Regions from separate parts of the Vibrio sp. STUT-A11 genome, predicted to be linked through region 3. Evidence: riboswitches for the same ligand, from Rfam matches in the RefSeq annotation. Region 3 holds a riboswitch; each other region holds the start of a gene.
What was found. A riboswitch is a leader RNA that binds a small molecule or an ion and turns the genes downstream of it on or off. The one in region 3 is predicted to bind thiamine pyrophosphate.
Positions count from the first base shown of each region.

Region 1: it holds a riboswitch for thiamine pyrophosphate, as region 3 does, so the genes downstream of both, thiD (bifunctional hydroxymethylpyrimidine kinase/phosphomethylpyrimidine kinase) here and thiC (phosphomethylpyrimidine synthase ThiC) in region 3, are expected to answer to the same signal.
Region 2: it holds a riboswitch for thiamine pyrophosphate, as region 3 does, so the genes downstream of both, thiB (thiamine ABC transporter substrate binding subunit) here and thiC (phosphomethylpyrimidine synthase ThiC) in region 3, are expected to answer to the same signal.

Region 1 is NZ_AP026764.1:578,744-584,388, forward strand. Features, by position in the region: gene OO774_RS18190 (ABC transporter ATP-binding protein) at 1-615, opposite strand, end outside; gene thiD (bifunctional hydroxymethylpyrimidine kinase/phosphomethylpyrimidine kinase) at 605-1,477, opposite strand; TPP riboswitch at 1,576-1,683, opposite strand; gene OO774_RS18200 (TldD/PmbA family protein) at 1,979-3,364, shown strand; gene OO774_RS18205 (TldD/PmbA family protein) at 3,364-4,707, shown strand; gene trmY (tRNA (pseudouridine(54)-N(1))-methyltransferase TrmY) at 4,787-5,386, opposite strand; gene OO774_RS18215 (DUF3087 domain-containing protein) at 5,535-5,645, shown strand, end outside.
Region 2 is NZ_AP026763.1:3,013,014-3,018,658, reverse strand. Features, by position in the region: gene fbp (class 1 fructose-bisphosphatase) at 1-266, opposite strand, end outside; gene mpl (UDP-N-acetylmuramate:L-alanyl-gamma-D-glutamyl-meso-diaminopimelate ligase) at 578-1,936, shown strand; gene OO774_RS14020 (flavin prenyltransferase UbiX) at 1,942-2,577, shown strand; TPP riboswitch at 2,670-2,818, shown strand; gene thiB (thiamine ABC transporter substrate binding subunit) at 2,889-3,881, shown strand; gene thiP (thiamine/thiamine pyrophosphate ABC transporter permease ThiP) at 3,891-5,492, shown strand; gene thiQ (thiamine ABC transporter ATP-binding protein) at 5,476-5,645, shown strand, end outside.
Region 3 is NZ_AP026763.1:28,128-33,772, reverse strand. Features, by position in the region: gene thiC (phosphomethylpyrimidine synthase ThiC) at 1-1,623, opposite strand, end outside; TPP riboswitch at 1,774-1,872, opposite strand; gene crcB (fluoride efflux transporter CrcB) at 1,933-2,316, opposite strand; tRNA gene OO774_RS00140 (tRNA-Trp) at 2,505-2,581, opposite strand; tRNA gene OO774_RS00135 (tRNA-Asp) at 2,818-2,894, opposite strand; rRNA gene rrf (5S ribosomal RNA) at 2,968-3,084, opposite strand; rRNA gene OO774_RS00125 (23S ribosomal RNA) at 3,195-5,645, opposite strand, start outside.

The DNA.
Region 1 (5,645 bases), on a different replicon from region 3:
GGCAAGACGAACGGCTTCTTGCGGATCGTGAGTAATCAGCACGACCGTTTTTCCTTTGAGCAGTGTGGCCGATAAGGTTTGCAGCTTATGACGAGTAACGGCATCGAGCGCAGAGAAAGGCTCGTCCATCAAGACCAGAGGTTTGTCCTGCATCAGTGTACGAGCAAGAGCAACACGCTGGCGCATACCTCCGGAAAGTTGCGTTGGCTTAGCGTAGGCGTAGTCAGCTAATCCAACTTGTTCGAGCAATTGAATAGCGCGCTGCTTCTCCCTTGCGGAATTTGAGTTGGCGTGAGAAAAGCGAGAACTCAAACAAACGTTGTCCAGCGCGTTGAGCCACGGCAGTAACAAGTCCTGTTGAGCCATGTAAGCGATACGCTCGTGCAAAGCTATTCCGTCAGTGGTCGTCAGTTCACCTTGCCATTTCACCTGTTCATCAAGTAAACCGGCAAGATAACGCAAAATGGTGGTTTTACCGCAGCCGCTTCGCCCCAGTAAAACCGTCCACTGACCTGCAGGAATGGTCATATTCACCCCTGCCAGCGTAGGTGTTTGGCTGTCGTTGTATTGCAAACATGCATCACTAAACTGAATACCAATCGCTTTAGTGCACATTGTGACATTTCCCAAAATTGGGGCCTGCGAAGAAGTGGTGAACCGGGCCGTGACCTTTACCGACTTCCAGCTCATCGGCATGGGCGATAGCTTGAGAGATATACTGTTTACCTAAATGCACGGCTTTGTGTAGGTTATTGCCTTGGCCAAGGTAAGAGGCGATCGCAGAAGAAAGGGTACAGCCTGTGCCGTGGGTGTTTTTGGTTGGGAAACGTTTTGAACTGATCAATTCTGCAGAATCCTGCAGGATAAGCAGGTCGTTACTGTTTTCATCTTTCTCTAGGTGACCGCCTTTCAACAAAACCGCTTTAGCACCAAGAGAGCGAAGGTTGTCAATCATCTGATTCATTTCCGCTTCGGATTCTGGCACAGGTTTCCCAGTTAACGCGGCACCTTCAGGAAGATTAGGGGTGATGATGTCGGCGAGAGGGATGAGTTCTTCTTTTAATGTGCTTATCGCAGAGTGTTCCAGCAATAAATCACCGCTGGTGGCCACCATTACTGGGTCAATGACCAGATGCTTCGGTTGGTATTGTTTAATTTTGTTAGCCACCACTTTGATGATGTTGGCATCGGCCAGCATGCCGACTTTAACCGCCACGATATTAAGGTCGGTAAAGACGGCATCGAGTTGGCTTTCTACATGCTCAAGCGGAATAGGAAAAATGGCGGAAACGCCTTGAGTATTTTGCGAGGTAATTGCAGTAATGACAGAGCAAGCAAAACTGCCCGTTGCCGACATGGCTTTGATGTCTGCCTGAATGCCAGCGCCGCCGCCACTGTCTGAACCGGCGATCGTTAATACGATTGGGGTGGTTGAAGATGGCGTCTTGTGAGAATTAGGCTGTGAGTGCTGCGTCATGGTCGCTCCTATTACAAGACGTATAGGAACTGACTTTGACCACGGTAGGCAGATCGATTTTCGTATCCGCTGCAGCGTGCCTAGTAAGTTAGGCGAAAGGCAAAGTGCGCATAGTTCCCTACGTCAGTGCTAACTGAATCAGGTTCAACGGGTCTCGAATTTCGATCTCAGCCAACGTGTAATACGTGGCCCCCCGACTATTTCGTTTGGATGATAGCAGGACACTTACTTAAGGGATACGTTTTTTAAGTGTTCATTTATGTGTTGTGAGTGATAGAGTAGCCATTATATGTTTTGTAGCGCGGAATTGACCAGTGCAACTCTCTGGTTTATGTGCAGAAACTGGAATATTTCATAATCAATCGTGGTGTCACTTAGCAAGGATTAGCACAAAACAAGGTTAATAAGATGTTAAAATTTAACGTATTGCCAATTTAACGTTACTGAATTAGCAGTAAGTTATTTAGGAAGGCTAAGACGATCATCAAGCAAGGAGACTTCATGCTTAATTCTGTAACAGCGAAGTCAGTGATCGATCATGCTCTTTTTTTAGGAGCTGATTTCGCTGAGCTATTCGTTGAACATCATCAAACTAACACCGTCCAGATAGCATCTGGTGAGGTGGATAAGGTCAATTCCGGTATCGATTTTGGTATCGGTATTCGCCTTTTCTTCGGTCACAAAGTGCTTTATGGTTACACCAACAGCACAGACGAAGCAGAACTAAAACGCGTCACCTCGTTGCTGGCTGCGAAAGACAAACGTGAGCAAATCGCATCTGCGGGTTCTATTAATTTGAATCGCTACCCAGTTCAGCACGGATGCCGTTTGCCTCTGAGCAAAGACGCCAATCTGGATTCTAAAATCGCGTTTCTTTTGCAAGTTGACCAAGCGGCACGAGCGGAAAGTGAATACATCAGCCAGTTTATTGGTAGTGTGCTACAGCGAGAGCAGCAGGTATCTATCTTCAACTCGGAAGGTTTACACGTTGATGATACGCGTCATTACATTCGCGTCGCAGGTAACACCGTTGCGCAAAAAGGCAATGAACAGTCTTCTGGCATGGAAGGTCCTGGTGCACTGGCTGGCTGGGAGTTCAGTGAGCAGATAGATGCCAAGGAACTGGGTCAAACTATCGCACAACAAGCTTTGGTTAAGCTTGGTGCAGATGCGTGTCCATCGGGTGAAATGCCAGTGGTTATCGGCAATGGTTTTGGTGGTGTTATTTTCCACGAAGCGTGTGGTCACTTGCTTGAAACCACATCGGTCGCTAAGAAGGCGTCAGTGTTCCACGATAAGATGGGCGAAATGATTGCTCATACGGCCGTAAACGCCGTCGATGATGGCACGATGACCAATGAATGGGGCTCAATTCATGTCGATGACGAAGGGTTGCCTACTCAGCGCACTCAACTTATCAAAGACGGTAAGTTAACTAGCTTTATGGTCGACAAAATGGGCGGCATGAAAACGGGTTATGAGCCAACTGGTTCAGGCCGCCGCCAAAACTATAAGTTCGCTCCGACTTCGCGTATGCGTAACACCTTTATTGAAGAAGGTGAGTATTCACTGGACGACATGCTGGCAGGTGTTGAGCGTGGTATTTACGCCAAGAAAATGGGCGGCGGTTCTGTGCAACCAGGTACGGGCGAGTTCAACTTTGCAGTACGCGAAGCTTATCTGATCGAAAACGGCAAAATCACCAAACCACTCAAAGCGGCAACGCTGATCAGTACCGGCCCTAAAGTTCTGAAAGAAATCAGCATGGTGGGTAAGGACATGGCACTCGCTCCAGGTATGTGTGGTTCTGTGAGTGGTGCTGTACCAACAACCGTCGGTCAGCCTTCGCTCAAAGTTGACAATATTCTGGTAGGAGGTGGTAACTAATGAGCCAAGAACAACAACTTCTTAATGCCGTTGATTACGTCTTGTCAGAAGCCAAACGCCAAGGCGCAGAAGCGGATGTGATTGTTAACCGCAACAGCAGCTTCTCTTTGAAAGCGAACCAAGGCAAGCTGGATGAATACAAAGTAAGCTCGAGCCAGGTACTAGGTGTTCGAGTGGTAAAAGATGCACGAGTAGCGACCAGTTACTCTGAGTCACTAGAACAGTCAAGCCTAGACTTGATGCTGACGAATGCGTTGCAGAGTGCACGCTTCTCCAAGCAAGATGAGCATCAAACAATTAGCTGTGTAGACAGCCAGATCACCACTGATGTGGCTGAAATTGCGCAGGAAGATACTACGTCCGTTGATGAAAAAATCGAGCTTTCTCTGGCGCTTGAGCAAGGCGTGGTCAGCTTACCTCATGCTTCAAGCTCGCCATACAACGGCTATAGCGATGGTGAAAATCAACTGATCATTGCTAATACGCAAGGTACTCTGTGTCAGCACTTCGAGCGCTCTTTCAACTGTTACGCCTACACGCTTTTTGAAAAAGATGGCAAACAGTCGATGGCGGGTAAAATGTCAGTAGGGCGTCGTTTCGACGAGTTGAACTCGGCTTTCTGTATTGAAGAGGGTTACAACTTAGCTCGTGACCTGCTTGATGGCGGTCCGGTTAAAACTGGCAACTATCCAGCTATCTTCCATATCGATGCGCTTAGCAGTTTGTTCGGTGCATTCGGCAGTGCTTTCTCTGGTGTAAGCGCAGTGAAAGGGATTACACCATTGGGTAACAAGCTTGGTCAAAGCGTTGCAAGTGAATTGATTACCTTTACTGACACTGCATACATGGCAAATGGTATGGCGATTTGTGGTTTTGATAGTGAAGGCTTTGCAACTCAGGACAATGTGTTAATTGAGAATGGTCAGCTCAATACGTTATTACACAACAGTCACACCGCAAGCTACTTAGGTGCCGTTTCAACCGCGAGTGCTGCTCGAGGAGCGAAATCAAGCCTAGATGTTGCGGCTAACCACAAAGTGATTGCTACGGGTAAGAGCAGTGTTGCTGAAGTTAAAGCGGGTGAGTACCTTGAACTAGTAGAACTTCAGGGTGTTCATTCTGGCGCAGATGCTGTCAGCGGTGATTTCTCGTTTGGTGCTAGCGGGTTCTTATGCCGAGATGGTCAACGAGTTCAGCCAGTACGTGGAATTACTGTTGCAGGTAACTTCTACAAAATGTTGCAAGAAGTGGAAGCGGTTGGAGATGCCCAACTGATCAATGATAGCCGAACTTTCTTTGCACCAGATGTGCGCTTTGCACGTTTGAGCATCGGCGGCAAATAAGCCCATCATCTTCAACCTAGAAACAAAAAGAGGACTCCATCGAGTCCTCTTTCGTTTTTAACCATCTGTCGGGAAAGCGCTAGAATTCGCGAATATCCAATTCATTGTGGATCAACACCACGCACTGAGAAGCAAACAGCATCTTAGGACCAAGGCTGATTTTTTCTGTCCCAAGGCGTTTCAAACTGTTGAATGACTTCTTCGGCATTGGAATGTGATCAGTTAGCAAGAAACAAGGGTTTGCCCCAATTTCTGCATCACGAACGAAATCGCCTTTTTTATCCAACATATATAGCTGATGGTCTTCAGCCAGTTCTTGAACCAAACGCTCAAAACTAACGGTACGAACCGTAATACCTGGCTCAACGTCACGCAGCTGTTCTTTGCCCATACCAATTGATGCATCCAAAGCGCGAGCTACAGCAGCGATCAACGTCGACTCATGGAATCCACCAATATTAGTAATATTATTCGATCGAATCGTAATCGTACGGGAGTAATCTTTGGTGCTCTCAAGAACCAGGTACACAACTACGTCTTCACGATGTGACTGTGCAACAAACATAGTGTTCATCATAGTGTGAGCAAGGATCTCAGTGTGTGCTTCCTGACCGACACCTTCGAGTAGTGCTTTGCTGGTGGTTGGTGCAGCACGAGCTCGTAAAACAAAAGAGCGCATGAATTTAGCCTCTATAGAAGAAGAGTGAATGCGCGGAGTATATACCCAGACGACGCTTTGATGCGAGAATTATGAACTTACTTACAAAGCTACGATTGTGGTGCCGATTCTCGCCGCTACAATAGGGGCAACCCTTTAGGAGTGGTATATGGAAATTAAAAAAATCAATAAAGAAGTCTACAAAAAGAAAGTAAACCTGGTGATTGGCGGCTTTGTTGTATTGCTTGCTGTCTCTTCATTAGCCTTCAGTACGCTACTC
Region 2 (5,645 bases), 380 kb from region 3:
ACGCCACAAACTTGGTCACGAGCTTCAAGTGCCGCTTTAAACTTGTCGTTTGCATAAACGTCTAGCTTTTGCTGAGCTTCACCTTGGACATTTTCTGTGCCGACAGCACCAGTAATGTCACCAAGGCCCGCAGCGTTGATTTCGCGGTTAACGATTTTAGCAGCCAAACGAATGGATGCTAAAAGAGATGATAGATCACCGCTAGCGTGGGGGAAATCCGCTTGTTTCTCGACAATGAATTCGCCTAGGGTGCGCAATCCAGACATGGTCAATCCTTACATTTTCATTTATTGGGGGTGTTGCGCAACGGGGCATCTCTTTATGGATGTTAAACGTTTGCGCTAAACGTAATTTTATGTCGAAGATCTTTTTAATGGTAATGAAGTAACCGTCTGAGATCTCAATTTATTTGTCTTATCACTGACGAGTTCATCATTTAGTTTGGTGACTGTACAGTCCGTGTTCAGGCTTGTCATTTTTTTGAAAGTGATAGCAAGAACAAGGTGAAAGTCTCTCGCTTTTCTGGTGGTTATCGCGATAATGAAAGCATTAAACACGGCATTACAAGGTTAAGTTTATGCACATCCATATCTTGGGTATCTGCGGCACGTTTATGGGTGGCGCGGCAATTTTAGCTCGCCAGCTCGGCCACAAAGTCACGGGCTCTGATGCGAATGTTTACCCTCCGATGAGCACATTACTGGAGTCTCAAGGTATTGAAATTATTGAAGGCTTCGATCCTTCTCAGCTTGATCCTGAACCTGACCTAGTCGTGATTGGCAATGCGATGAGTCGTGGCAACCCATGCGTAGAGCATGTACTCAACAGCAACATGCGTTATACCTCTGGACCGCAATGGTTGCATGAGATTTTACTTCACGATCGCTGGGTGTTAGCTGTGTCTGGGACGCATGGCAAAACGACCACCTCAAGTATGCTGGCTTGGATACTGGAAGACTGTGGTTACCAGCCAGGTTTCTTGGTCGGAGGCGTACTGGGTAACTTTGGTGTATCTGCCCGACTAGGAGAAAGCATGTTTTTTGTTGTTGAAGCGGATGAATACGACAGTGCTTTTTTCGACAAGCGTTCTAAGTTTGTCCATTACCACCCACGTACGTTAATCATGAACAATCTTGAGTTTGATCATGCAGATATCTTCGACGATCTTGAAGCGATTAAGCGTCAATTTCATCACTTGGTGCGTACTGTTCCGGGCAATGGTCTTATTCTGTCTCCTAAACAAGATCAGGCACTTGCTGATGTACTTGAGCGCGGTTGTTGGACAGAAAAGCAGTTTTCTGGTGAAGGTGGCGACTGGCAAGCGCATAAACTGGTCGTCGATGGCTCGAAGTTCGAAGTATCGCTGCAAGGTGAGAAAGTCGGCATTGTGGAGTGGAACTTAGTCGGCGATCACAACGTGGACAATGCTCTGATGGCGATCGCAGCGGCAAGGCACGTCGGCGTGACTCCAGAGTTAGCCTGTCAGGCATTGGACCGTTTTATCAATACTAAACGCCGCTTAGAGCTTAAAGGTGAAGAGCAAGGTGTGGCGGTTTACGACGATTTTGCTCATCATCCTACTGCTATTGAACTAACAGTTGGTGGCCTGCGTAACAAGGTGGGTGACAAACGTATCTTAGCAGTACTGGAGCCTCGCTCCGCCACCATGAAGCGTGGTGTGCACAAGAATACGCTGGCGGAGTCATTGCACAGTGCCGATGAAGTATTTTTGTTCCAGCCAGACAATATTGAATGGTCGGTACAGGAAATTGCAGACCAATGCCAGCAACCGGCTTTTGTTGACGCTGATTTAGACCGTTTTGTTGCGAAAATCGTTGAACGTGCAAAGCCTGATGACCAAATTCTGGTTATGAGCAATGGTGGCTTTGGCGGTATTCACGGTAAACTTCTCGAACAATTAAAACAAAAAGCTTAATCCTTATGTCTGACAAAAAACATCAACAAAAAAAAGCCATTACCCTAGCACTGACTGGCGCTTCTGGTGCGCCTTATGGCTTGAGACTTCTGCAATGTTTGGTCGCTGCGGATTATCACGTCTATGTGTTGATATCTTCCGCGGCGAGGGTTGTGATGGCAACCGAGCATGACCTGAAGCTGCCAAGTGGTCCTGATGCGGCGCAAAAAGCGCTGGTGGAGCACCTGAAGTGTAATCCTGACAACATTACTGTCTGTGGTAAAGATGATTGGTTCTCGCCAGTGGCTTCAGGCTCTGCGGCTCCAAAACAAATGGTGGTTTGTCCGTGTTCGGCAGGCAGCGTCGCGGCGATTGCACATGGTATGTCGGATAACCTGATTGAGCGTGCCGCCGATGTGGTGATGAAAGAGCGTGGCCAGCTGCTTCTGGTAGTGCGTGAAACGCCATTTTCGACCCTACATCTGGAAAATATGCACAAGCTGTCGCAAATGGGCGTAACCATCATGCCAGCAGCGCCGGGTTTTTATCATCAGCCAAAGACTATCGAAGACTTAATCGACTTTATGGTGGCGCGAATTCTCGACCATCTGGGGATTGAGCAAGGATTGGTCCCGCGCTGGGGATACGACCAACGTTCATAAATAGTTATCTTGCTACGTAGCCCGATCTTCATCTAAGTACCAAACCCCCTCGCGTAACCTAGCATCGCGAGGGGGTTTGGGTATACAATCCATCCAACTCATCGGGGAGCAACCCCATTTTGTATTGTGTTCATCAATACTTAAGGGCGCTGAGACCTAATGGCTTAACCTAGTTAGGCTATGGGGACCCGTAATACCTGAACCAGATAATGCTGGCGTAGGAATTGAGTCTGGATATTAGCCATCCCAATAGCCGCCTCAAACCTGTGCCGCTCAACTAATTTCTCTGAAATAGACATGGAGAGCGAGCAGTGAAACCCACTCTAAGCCTGATTGCCCTTGCTGCAATGACAACAACTTCAGCATTCGCTGCTGAAAACACATTAACCATCTACACCTACGACTCATTCGCTGCGGATTGGGGACCGGGTCCTAAAATCGAACAAGCTTTTGAAGCGAAATGCGGCTGTGACGTAAATTTCGTTGCTCTTGATGACGGTGTATCGATTTTGAACCGCCTGCGTCTGGAAGGCAGTAACAGCAAAGCGGATATCGTGTTAGGTCTGGATAACAACCTGATGGCGGAAGCGCAGAAAACAGGTTTGTTGGCTGAGCACCATGTTGATACCTCTAAAACTGTGTTACCAAATGGCTGGAACGATAAAACCTTCGTGCCTTATGACTATGGTTATTTCGCGTTCGTTTACAATAAAGAAAAGTTGGCTAACCCACCAAAAAGCATGAAAGAGCTGGTGGAAGAGCGTGATGATCTTAAAGTGATTTATCAGGACCCTCGTACTTCAACTCCGGGGCAGGGTTTGATGCTGTGGATGAAGTCAATCTATGGCGACAGTGCGACACAAGCGTGGCAGCAGCTGGCAGATAAAACCGTCACGGTGACTAAAGGTTGGTCAGAAGCGTACTCCATGTTCCTCAAGGGTGAATCAGACTTAGTGCTCTCTTACACCACATCACCAGCCTACCACTTGATTGCCGAAGAAGATGCAAAATTTGCCACAGCAGATTTCGCTGAAGGGCATTACATGCAAGTGGAAGTCGCGGCCAAGGTGAAAGACTCAAACAATGCCAAGCTGGCGGACGAGTTCTTGAGTTTTATTCTGAGTGACGAGTTCCAGTCAGCCATGCCAACGGGTAACTGGATGTACCCAGTCACTGACGTTGCCCTTCCAAAAGGCTTTGAAACCTTGAACGTACCAAGTAAGCCGTTGAGCTTTAGCGCCGATGAAGTGGCAAAAATGCGTAAGACTTGGATTCGTGAATGGCAAAGCGCCCTGACTTTCTAAGAGTTCCGTTTGAATACTGTACCCAAATTAGGCATAGGGGTCGCGATAGTCATCGCGGCCTTTGTTCTTTCTGCGCTGAGTGCTTTGGCTGTTCAGGCTCCGTCTCTGGATGTGTCGCTGATTTGGCATGATCCCTATTATCAGCACGTTACTAAGTTCAGCTTCTATCAGGCTTTTCTATCCACGTTGCTTAGTGTGGGTTTGGCGATTCCCGTCGCCCATTCGCTTTCCCGCCGTGAATTTTTCGGTAAGCCATTACTGCTCAAACTGTTCGCTTCCACCTTAGTTCTGCCTGTTTTAGTCGGGGTTTTTGGCTTGCTGGCGATATATGGCAATAGCGGTTTGATTGCCCAATGGTTGCAAACCCTTGATGCCAAGCTGCCATTCTCGATCTATGGTTTGAACGGCATTTTGCTGGCGCATGTGTTCTTTAATCTGCCTTACGCTGCGCGATTATTGTTGCAAACACTGGAGTCGATTCCTGCTGAGCAACATAAGCTATGTGCTCATCTCGGCATGAGCCATTGGGATAAGTTTCGTTGGGTTGAGTGGCCTCGATTAAGACAACAATTGCCACATGTAAGTGGCCTTGTCTTTATGCTGTGCTTTACCAGTTTCGCCACGGTGATGGCACTGGGAGGCGGGCCTAAATCGACCACCATTGAGTTGGCCATTTACCAAGCGATAAAATTTGACTTTGACCTGCAGGCCGGCGCGCTATTAGCACTGTGGCAAATGTTGTTGTGCGGTGTGATCGCGATAGGCGTACAGAAGCTGACAAAGCCAGTGTCTATAAGCTCTGGCAGCACATCGGTACAGCAATACTTAACGAAGGATCATGGGTGGTCAAAAGCTTGGGATAGCTTTTGGATCATGGGTGCCTTTTTACTGGTTATCCCACCACTTGCGATGGTGATTCTGAGCGGCATAAATCAACAGGTTGGCTCGGTATTAAATGACGAACGTTTTTGGTCTGCGCTATTCAACTCTTTAAAAGTAGCAACAATGGCGAGCACTCTTGCAGTGGCTGCTGGCGTTTCCATTTTGCTCACCAGTCGGCGTTTGCGCCTGGAGTATAAAAACTCACGGGCGGATCACATTGAGTTAGTTGGTACCATTATTTTGGTAACGCCGGGTTTGGTGATCAGTACTGGTTTGTTTTTGTTGCTCCGTTCCTTTACTGATGTTTTCAGTCTGGCATTTTTTGTCGTCATACTGGTCAACGGTTTGATGGCGCTGCCGTATGTGATTAAGACGTTAGCGCAGCCGATGCTGCATATCGAACAGCAATATCAATATGTTTGTGCCAGCCTGGGGATGCGAGGCTGGCAGCGATTTAAAGTCGTGGAATGGCGAGCACTACGTAAACCCTTTGCTCACGCTTTCGCAATCAGCTTTATGTTTGCGATAGGGGATTTGAGTGCGATTGCGCTATTTGGCGGACAAGAATTCAGAACCTTGCCGTTGTATTTATTCCAACTACTCGGCAGTTATCAGATGGAAGCGGCAGCGGTGGTTTCGGTCACCTTACTTTTGCTTAGTGTTGGCTGTTTTACTCTGATTGAGAAAGTATTAAAACGAAGGAGAGCACACAATGTTAGTGTTGGATGACGTGCAATACACTTATCAAAGTGAACTGTTTCGTTTTGATTTAACCATCGAGCGCGGTCAGATTGTGTCGTTGATGGGGCCGAGTGGGGCGGGTAAATCGACATTGTTGGCACTGGTTGCTGGCTTTATCCACCCTGACCAAGGGGATATCCA
Region 3 (5,645 bases):
AAAACGTGCTTTAGATAGCGCATTATCACGGACCTGTGCACCTGGATGCCCTTTTGCCAAGTCAGCAGCATGTGCAGCCAGCTTGTAGGTGATCATGCCGGTCTTCACATCTTCCTTGTTTGGCAGACCTAAGTGTTCCTTAGGTGTGACATAACACAACATTGCACAGCCATACCAACCAATCATCGCCGCACCAATACCGGAAGTAATATGGTCGTAGCCCGGTGCAATATCAGTAGTTAGTGGACCTAAGGTGTAGAACGGTGCTTCATGACAATGTTCCAGTTGCTGATCCATGTTCTCTTTGATCATGTGCATTGGGATATGTCCTGGGCCTTCGATGATCACCTGTACGTCATACTCCCAGGCAACCTTAGTCAACTCACCAAGGGTTCTTAATTCAGCAAACTGTGCTTCGTCATTAGCGTCTGCGACTGAACCAGGACGTAGGCCATCACCCAATGAAAGTGCAACGTCATACTTAGCACAGATTTCACAGATTTCGCGGAAGTGAGTGTAAAGGAAGCTTTCCTGATGATGCGCTAAACACCATTTAGCAATGATGGAGCCACCTCGAGAAACGATGCCAGTAACACGTTTTGCCGTCATCGGAACATAACGGAGTAACAAACCTGCGTGAATGGTAAAGTAATCCACGCCTTGCTCTGCCTGCTCGATTAAGGTGTCACGCATCACTTCCCAGTTTAAGTTTTCCGCAATACCATTTACTTTTTCTAGCGCCTGATACATTGGAACTGTACCAATTGGCACCGGGCTATTACGTAAAATCCATTCACGGGTTTCGTGGATGTTGCGCCCGGTAGAGAGATCCATAACGGTATCCCCACCCCAACGCGTGGCCCATACGAGTTTTTCTACTTCTTCTTCGATTGAAGATGTCACCGACGAGTTACCAATGTTCGCGTTCACTTTGACTAAGAAGTTACGCCCGATAATCATTGGTTCTGATTCTGGATGGTTGATATTTGATGGAATGATGGCACGACCTTCTGCCACTTCTTTGCGGACAAACTCAGCAGTAATGTCTTTTGGTAGATTAGCTCCAAAGTTTTGGCCTGGGTGCTGCTGGTTTAGCACTTCATCACGATACTTAGCGCGCCCCATGTTTTCACGTAGAGCGATGAACTCCATTTCAGGCGTAATAATCCCTTTACGTGCGTAGTGAAGCTGAGTGACACAGTGCCCTTCTTTAGCACGTCGAATATGAGGCAGATTTCCGTAACGCAGCTCGTCCAACGTTTCATCTTCCAAACGCTCTTTTGCGTAAACAGAGCTGACATCTTGAAGAATTTCAGTGTCGTTTCGTTCTTCAATCCAGCCCTCTCTAAGCTTCGGTAAGCCATTGTAAAGGTCGATAGAGTGATATGGATCAGTGTATACACCAGAGGTATCATAAACACGTACCGACTCGTTTGGCTCGAAAACAGGAGCCTCTTTGGTACCACCGATAAGGCTGTCAGCTAAAGAGATCTCACGCATCGGGACACGGATATCTGGGCGTGAGCCTTCTACATAGACTTTGTTTGAATTTGGGTACGGCTGTACTGAGAGAGTTTCAATAAACTGTTTTGCTTCCAGTCTCGCTTGTTTGCGATTCGACATAGCATTTTTCCTTGCTTGTTATTTTAAATAAAAAGTATTGGGATAAAAATGCTTGGCGGATAGATGCGACAAGAGGGGTCGAATAAAGAACTGACAGAGCTCTAAAACAACATTCGACGTTTTGATAGGTTAGCCAGATTAGATCTGGTGTAGGTATCTTCTCCTGTTCCCTTCGCTGGTACTAACCAGATCAGGTTCAACGGATCCCGAATTAACGGTCTCAGCCTTATGGCACTCCGACAAGTGAAGTCAGTATATAAAAACGGCTTGATTAAACCAAGCCGAACAAATCAGATTTTATAGCTTTTTCTAGTTGCGCATCATTAATTGGAAGCCAATCCACGCAGCAGAAATACTCAGCGTCACATTCAACAGGATATTCAAACCCATTTTAAAAAAAGCACCTTGCTGCATAAGGAGCACATTATCCATCGAGAATGTGGAAAACGTGGTCAAAGCCCCTAAAAAGCCTAAGCCAACGATTTGTCGCCAAGGGTCGGTTGCCAACATCTCGTTCTCAAAAGCGGCAATCAATAATCCCATAATAAAAGAACCGACGACGTTAACGGTTAGCGTACCATAAGGGAAACCACGGCCTAAAAGAGTTACACACAACTCAGAAATAAGGTAACGAGAACACGCCCCAAATGCCCCACCCACGGCGATAAAACCTAAAATATAAAGTTGTCCCATAATCCCCCCAAATTTTTATGGCGACATTGTAATCAAAATCGCCTTAAGATCGTTAATACAATCTTAGAATTCAACTAATAAGTCCTAGCCGACATAAAAACATTTTAAATGTTACAGGTGTCACTTTTTGGATATTTTATGAGATGAAAATGAAAAAAGCCCCAGTCTTTCGACTGAGGCTTTAAACATGGCAGGGGTGGAGAGATTCGAACTCCCAACACGCGGATTTGGAATCCGCTGCTCTGCCAATTGGAGCTACACCCCTAGAAATAGGTAATCAAATTGTCGATGGATTAAGAGATTCAAACTCCCAACACGCGCCATCTCGCAAACTTTGGGGAATCCGCTGCTCTGCCAATTGGAGCTACACCCCTGAAGAATTTATTATATTCTAAATTCGACAAAACCTCGCATAAGCGAGGCTCTATATAAGTGGCGGAATGGCCGGGCTTGCGTTCAAGCGGGACTCATTCGACCGAAGGTCGAAACCTTCAAATTAAGTGGCGGAGTGGACGGGACTCGAACCCGCGACCCCCGGCGTGACAGGCCGGTATTCTAACCAACTGAACTACCACTCCGCAGTGGCATCATCCGCATAAGCAGATGTCCGCTTTTGTCTTCACTTTTCAAAAAAGTGAAAATAAAACTAAAGCCTGGCGATGTCCTACTCTCACATGGGGAAGCCCCACACTACCATCGGCGCTAATTCGTTTCACTTCTGAGTTCGGAATGGAAATCAGGTGGGTCCAAATCGCTATGGTCGCCAAGCAAATTCTTACTCTCTATTTCTAGAGAAAACTTGGAAAGCTGTTGTTAATTCTCGTTTTTACACATTCAATGTTCTTTCATTGAGTCCATCAAAACCCCTTGGGTGTTGTATGGTTAAGCCTCACGGGCAATTAGTACAGGTTAGCTCAACGCCTCACAACGCTTACACACCCTGCCTATCAACGTCGTAGTCTACGACAACCCTTTAGGATACTTAAAGTATCAGGGAGAACTCATCTCAAGGCTCGCTTCCCGCTTAGATGCTTTCAGCGGTTATCGATCCCGAACTTAGCTACCGGGCAATGCGTCTGGCGACACAACCCGAACACCAGAGGTTCGTCCACTCCGGTCCTCTCGTACTAGGAGCAGCCCCTTTCAATTCTCCAACGCCCACGGCAGATAGGGACCGAACTGTCTCACGACGTTCTAAACCCAGCTCGCGTACCACTTTAAATGGCGAACAGCCATACCCTTGGGACCGACTTCAGCCCCAGGATGTGATGAGCCGACATCGAGGTGCCAAACACCGCCGTCGATATGAACTCTTGGGCGGTATCAGCCTGTTATCCCCGGAGTACCTTTTATCCGTTGAGCGATGGCCCTTCCATTCAGAACCACCGGATCACTATGACCTGCTTTCGCACCTGCTCGAATTGTCATTCTCGCAGTCAAGCGGGCTTATGCCATTGCACTAACCTCACGATGTCCAACCGTGATTAGCCCACCTTCGTGCTCCTCCGTTACGCTTTGGGAGGAGACCGCCCCAGTCAAACTACCCACCAGGCACTGTCCTCATCCCCGATGAGGGGACCAAGTTAGAACATCAACACTACAAGGGTGGTATTTCAAGGTCGGCTCCACCAACACTGGCGTGCTGGTTTCAAAGCCTCCCACCTATCCTACACATGTAGGGTCAATGTTCAGTGCCAAGCTGTAGTAAAGGTTCACGGGGTCTTTCCGTCTAGCCGCGGGTACACTGCATCTTCACAGCGATTTCAATTTCACTGAGTCTCGGGTGGAGACAGCGTGGCCATCATTACGCCATTCGTGCAGGTCGGAACTTACCCGACAAGGAATTTCGCTACCTTAGGACCGTTATAGTTACGGCCGCCGTTTACCGGGGCTTCGATCAAGAGCTTCGACCGAAGTCTAACCCCATCAATTAACCTTCCGGCACCGGGCAGGCGTCACACCGTATACGTCATCTTACGATTTTGCACAGTGCTGTGTTTTTAATAAACAGTTGCAGCCACCTGGTATCTGCGACTCTCAATAGCTCCATCCGCAAGGGACTTCACCGTCGAGAGCGTACCTTCTCCCGAAGTTACGGTACCATTTTGCCTAGTTCCTTCACCCGAGTTCTCTCAAGCGCCTTGGTATTCTCTACCCGACCACCTGTGTCGGTTTGGGGTACGATTCCTTACAATCTGAAGCTTAGAGGCTTTTCCTGGAAGCATGGCATCAATGACTTCACATCCGTAGATGCTCGACGTCGTGTCTCAGCCTTAAAGAGAGCCGGATTTACCTAACTCTCAAGCCTACGCACTTGAACCTGGACAACCGTCGCCAGGCCCACCTAGCCTTCTCCGTCCCCCCATCGCAATTGTAAGAAGTACGGGAATATTAACCCGTTTCCCATCGACTACGCCTTTCGGCCTCGCCTTAGGGGTCGACTTACCCTGCCCCGATTAACGTTGGACAGGAACCCTTGGTCTTCCGGCGAGGAGGTTTTTCACCCCCTTTATCGTTACTCATGTCAGCATTCGCACTTCTGATACGTCCAGCATGCGTTACCACACACCTTCAACCGCTTACAGAACGCTCCCCTACCCAATATACAAAAGTATATTGCCGCAGCTTCGGTTTACTACTTAGCCCCGTTACATCTTCCGCGCAGGCCGACTCGACCAGTGAGCTATTACGCTTTCTTTAAATGATGGCTGCTTCTAAGCCAACATCCTGGCTGTCTGAGCCTTCCCACATCGTTTCCCACTTAGTAGTAATTTGGGACCTTAGCTGGCGGTCTGGGTTGTTTCCCTCTCCACGACGGACGTTAGCACCCGCCGTGTGTCTCCCGGATAGTACTTACTGGTATTCGGAGTTTGCAAAGGGTTGGTAAGTCGGGATGACCCCCTAGCCTTAACAGTGCTCTACCCCCAGTAGTATTCGTCCGAGGCGCTACCTAAATAGCTTTCGGGGAGAACCAGCTATCTCCAGGTTTGATTGGCCTTTCACCCCTAGCCACAAGTCATCCGCTAATTTTTCAACATTAGTCGGTTCGGTCCTCCAATTGATGTTACTCAATCTTCAACCTGCCCATGGCTAGATCACCTGGTTTCGGGTCTATATCCAGAGACTGAACGCCCAGTTAAGACTCGGTTTCCCTACGGCTCCCCTAGATGGTTAACCTTGCCACTGAATATAAGTCGCTGACCCATTATACAAAAGGTACGCAGTCACACCACGAAGGTGCTCCTACTGCTTGTACGTACACGGTTTCAGGTTCTATTTCACTCCCCTCACAGGGGTTCTTTTCGCCTTTCCCTCACGGTACTGGTTCA